2 regions of the Streptomyces sp. NPDC047917 genome follow, and region 2 is predicted to be linked to the other one. Evidence: predicted binding sites of a transcription regulator. Region 2 holds the regulator's gene; the other holds the start of a gene.
The links. The regulator HrcA, encoded in region 2, represses chaperone genes, less so after heat shock. The targets are predictions, from matches to a motif close to TTNGCACTCNGNNNNNCNGAGTGCNAA.
Positions count from the first base shown of each region.

Region 1: groES (co-chaperone GroES) is a predicted target of HrcA. The motif match lies at 1,259-1,285, and genes of this name have one in related genera.

Region 1 covers NZ_JBIDCA010000015.1:188,099-190,493, forward strand. The annotation lists gene groL (chaperonin GroEL) at 1-700, opposite strand, end outside; gene groES (co-chaperone GroES) at 800-1,108, opposite strand; gene ACGF8B_RS33380 (polysaccharide deacetylase family protein) at 1,543-2,395, opposite strand, start outside.
Region 2 covers NZ_JBIDCA010000012.1:84,515-86,909, reverse strand. The annotation lists gene dnaJ (molecular chaperone DnaJ) at 1-616, opposite strand, end outside; gene hrcA (heat-inducible transcriptional repressor HrcA) at 617-1,633, opposite strand; gene ACGF8B_RS28175 (MBL fold metallo-hydrolase) at 1,832-2,395, shown strand, end outside.

The DNA of each region.
Region 1 (2,395 bases), on a different contig from region 2:
GCGGGAGCAGCTCCTGGATCGAGCCGATCTTGCCCTGGTGGATCAGGATGTACGGGTCGTCGAGGACGGCCTCCATACGCTCCTGGTCGGTCACCATGTACGGGGACAGGTAGCCCTTGTCGAAGGCCATGCCCTCGGTGAAGTCGAGGTCCAGACCGAAGGTGTTGGACTCCTCGACGGTGATGACACCGTCCTTGCCGACCTTGTCCATCGCGTCCGCGATGAGCTCGCCGACCTGCGGGTCCTGCGCGGAGAGCGCGGCCACGGCGGCGATGTCGGTCTTGTCGTCGATCGGCCGGGCGGTCGCGAGGAGCTCCTCGGACACGGCCTTGACCGCGGCGTCGATGCCCTTCTTCAGGGCGGCCGGGGAAGCACCGGCGGCGACGTTGCGCAGACCCTCGCGGACGAGCGCCTGGGCCAGCACGGTCGCGGTGGTCGTACCGTCACCCGCGACGTCGTTGGTCTTGGTCGCCACCTCCTTCACCAGCTGGGCGCCGAGGTTCTCGTACGGGTCGTCGAGCTCGACCTCGCGCGCGATGGTGACACCGTCGTTGGTGATGGTGGGAGCGCCGAACTTCTTGTCGATGACGACGTTGCGGCCCTTGGGGCCGATCGTCACCTTGACCGTGTCGGCAAGCTTGTTGACGCCGCGCTCAAGGGCGCGACGGGCGTCCTCGTCGAACTTCAGGATCTTCGCCATGGGAGCTGAGCTTTCCTCTCGAACGAACTGCGCCCCCGACCGCCCGGCTGGTTATTCGCAGGGGGCCAGGGGCGCAGAACAGAAGCAAACGTGGGTGAATTACTTCTCGATGATCGCGAGCACGTCGCGAGCCGAGAGGACGAGGTACTCCTCGCCGTTGTACTTCACCTCGGTGCCGCCGTACTTGCTGTACAGCACGACGTCGCCGGTCTTGACGTCGAGCGGAAGGCGCTCGCCGTTCTCGAAGCGGCCCGGGCCCACGGCCAGGACGACGCCCTCCTGGGGCTTCTCCTTGGCGGTGTCCGGAATGACCAGGCCGGAGGCCGTGGTCTGCTCGGCGTCGAGCGGCTGGACCACAATGCGGTCCTCGAGCGGCTTGATCGCAACCTTGGTGCTGGCGGTCGACACGATCCGGTCTCCCCCTTCGGAGATCTCACGGGGTAACAGTCTTGGGTGGCGACCAGGTCGATCCGTCGTCGCGGGTGCCGGACCTGCCAGTCGCGCAGTACTGCTGGCACTCTCCAGTGGTGAGTGCCAGCACCGAGACTATGACCGGGATTAGCACTCGGTCAAGCGGAGTGCCAATTCGGACGGTCGTGGCGTCACCGCCGGGGCGCGGTCCGGACAACAGTCCGGACAACACGGGGGCAACGTACGGGCGGGCCGGACCGTTCCGCACGGCCGCGCGGGCGGGCCCGCCGCCGGCGTCGGCGACGGATGGTTCACCTTCTGCGCGGCCTTGCGGCCCAGCCGTTCGATCGGATCCACCGACTGCGCGCAGCCGGTGGTGGTGAGGAGCGCACCGGCCACCAGCAGTCCGGCCAGCAGCCGGTGCGCCCTTCTCATACGTAGTCCTCCAGCCGGGCCACGGCGTAACCCCGGTCCGTGACGGTCTTCATGACGGCCCGGACCAGGTCGGTCATGCTGCCGTCCCATTCACCGCGGCCCCGGAAGTGGGTGAGGATGATGTCGCCCGGGTGCAGGTCCTCGTCCTCCTCGCGCCACTCCATGTGGTCCGGGAACGCCTCGGCGTTCCAGAGGGGCACGGCCCTGATCCCGCAGGACTTCGCGATGCGGAGGGTGTCCCCGTTGTAGTTGCCGTACGGCGGGCGGAAGAGGGCGGGCCGCTTGCCGAACCGCTTCTCGATGATCTCCTGCTCTCCGCAGATCTCGCGCTCCTGCCCGGCGTAGGAGAGTCCGGGCAGGTAGGGGTGGTTGAGCGTGTGGTTGTTGATGCCGACGCCCAGCCGCTGCGCCTCTCCGAAGTACCCGTAGTTGTCGCTCACCTCGTAGTCGCTGAGGAACGCGCTGTACGGGATGTCCAGCTCGTCCATCATCCGCAACAGCTCGGGGTCCTTCTCGGAGCCGTCGTCCATCGTCAGGAAGACGACCCGGTCCTTGGTCGGGACGGTGGTGAAGACCGGCGGCAGCGAGTCGTCGCCACCCTTCACCTCGAACCCCTCGCGGGTGGTGAGGCGCGGCTTCACGGCGGGGGGCCGCGGTGCGACCAGCGGCGTCTTGTCCAGCCCCCACTTCTTGGCGAGCGTCGCCCGTACGGCGGGGCTGAGCTGCGCGTTCTCATGGGTTCCACCGGGTGCCCGGTCCCGGCCCGCGCGCCGCCCGGGACCGCCCGGGTGCCCGGCGCCGGGGTTGACGCCAGGACTCACGGTGGGGATCAGCTCCGGGTTCGAGCCC
Region 2 (2,395 bases):
CGCCGGCGCACTCCGGGCACGGGGTCGGCACGACCGTGCCGAAGCCCTGACACTGCGGGCAGGGCCGCGAAGTCATGACCTGGCCGAGGAAGGACCGGGTGACCTGGGAGACCTCGCCGCGGCCGCGGCACATGTCACAGGTCTGCGCGGAGGTGCCGGGGGCGGCACCCTCGCCGCTGCACGTCGTGCAGACGACTGCCGTGTCGACCTGGATGTCCTTGGTGGTGCCGAACGCCGCCTCGGCGAGATCGATCTCCAGCCGGATCATCGCGTCCTGGCCGCGCCGGGTGCGCGACCGGGGTCCGCGCTGCGACGACGTACCGAAGAACGCGTCCATGATGTCGGAGAAGTTGCCGAAGCCACCCTGTCCGAATCCGCCCGCGCCCGCGCCGCCGGAGGCGGACAGCGGGTCGCCGCCGAGGTCGTAGACCTGCTTCTTCTGCGGGTCCGACAGCACCTCGTAGGCGGCGTTGATCTCCTTGAACCGCTCCTGGGTCTTCGGATCGGGGTTCACATCCGGGTGCAGCTCGCGGGCGAGCCGCCGGAATGCCTTCTTGATCTCGTCCTGAGAGGCGTCGCGGCGCACGCCGAGTACGGCGTAGTAGTCCGTGGCCACTTACGACTCCGCCAGGATCTGTCCGACGTAACGTGCCACTGCGCGTACCGCTCCCATCGTTCCGGGGTAGTCCATGCGGGTCGGTCCGACCACGCCGAGTTTGGCGACTGCCTCGTCGCCCGAACCGTAGCCGACCGCGACGACGGACGTGGAGTTGAGCCCCTCGTGGGCGTTCTCGTGCCCGATACGTACGGTCATGCCCGAGTCCTTGGCCTCGCCGAGCAGCTTCAGCAGCACGACCTGCTCCTCCAGTGCCTCCAGCACCGGCCGGATCATCACCGGGAAGTCGTGTCCGAAGCGGGTGAGGTTGGAGGTGCCGCCGATCATCAGCCGCTCCTCCGTCTCCTCGACGAGGGTTTCGAGCAGGGTGGAGAGCACGGTGGACACGGTTCCCCGGTCCTCGCTCTCGAAGGATTCCGGCAGGTCCTGCACCAGCTGCGGGACGTCCGCGAAGCGGCGTCCGACGACCCGGCTGTTGAGCCGGGCCCGCAGATCGGCGAGAGAGGTCTCGCCGAACGGGGCGGGGCAGTCGATCATGCGCTGTTCGACCCGGCCGGTGTCCGTGATGAGCACGAGCATCAGCCGGGCGGGCGCCAGCGAGAGCAGTTCCACGTGCCGGACCGTCGACCGGGTCAGCGAGGGGTACTGCACGATGGCGACCTGCCGGGTCAGCTGCGCGAGCAGCCGTACGGTGCGGCCCACGACGTCGTCGAGGTCCACCGCGCCGTCGAGGAAATTGTGGATGGCGCGGCGCTCCGGCGTCGAGAGGGGCTTGACCCCCGCGAGCCTGTCGACGAAGAGCCGGTAGCCCTTGTCCGTCGGGATGCGTCCCGCGCTGGTGTGGGGCTGGGCGATGAAGCCCTCGTCCTCCAGCACCGCCATGTCGTTGCGGACGGTCGCCGGGGAGACCCCCAGCTTGTGCCGCTCGGTGAGCGCCTTGGAGCCGACGGGCTCCTCCGTGCCGACATAGTCCTGGACGATGGCGCGAAGCACTTCGAGTCTGCGTTCGCTGAGCATCGCGCACACCTCCAGCTGTGTTTCCTCGTTGGTTCTCGGGTCGTTCCTGTTTCTCTGCCCAGGAATCCTCCTGGCACTCTGTCATCGCGAGTGCCAGCAACCCCCCGGCCAGTGTACGGCGGCCGGGTGGGGGCCTAGCAAGGGCGACCGGCCACGCTACCGCGAGACCGCGCAGGTCGTTGCCGATAGCGTCGCGGTATGGATGCCTCTTGGGAAGAGTTCGGCTGGGAGCGACTCGGTCACGGAGTGGGCCGGCGGCGCCTTCCCGGGTGGGACGCGACGGTCGCACTGGTGGTCGGAGCGGACGCGGTGCTGCTCTACGACACCGGATCGACGCTCCGTGAAGGTGCCGAGGTGCGGGCCCAGGCGCAGGCCCTGCTCGGCCGGAGGGTGACGCATATCGCACTCAGCCACCCCCACTTCGACCATGTACTGGGCACCGCCGCCTTCTCCGGCGCCCAGGTGTACGGGGCGGTCGGCATGCGGGACCTGCTGAAGCGCGGGGCGGACGAACTGCACAGCTCGGCCGTGCGCCACGGGGTCGGCGAGCACGACGCGGCGGAGGCCGTGGACGCCCTGGTCGCGCCGCGGCACGAGGTGTGCGGCGAGTGGACGATCGACCTGGGCGGCGGGCGCGAGGTGCTGCTGGCCGACGTGGGCCCCGCGCACAGCGGCCACGACCTGGTGGCGGTCGTCCCCGGCTCCCCCGCGGTCGTGCTCTGCGGGGACCTGGTCGAGGAGTCCGGCGAACCGCAGGCGGGC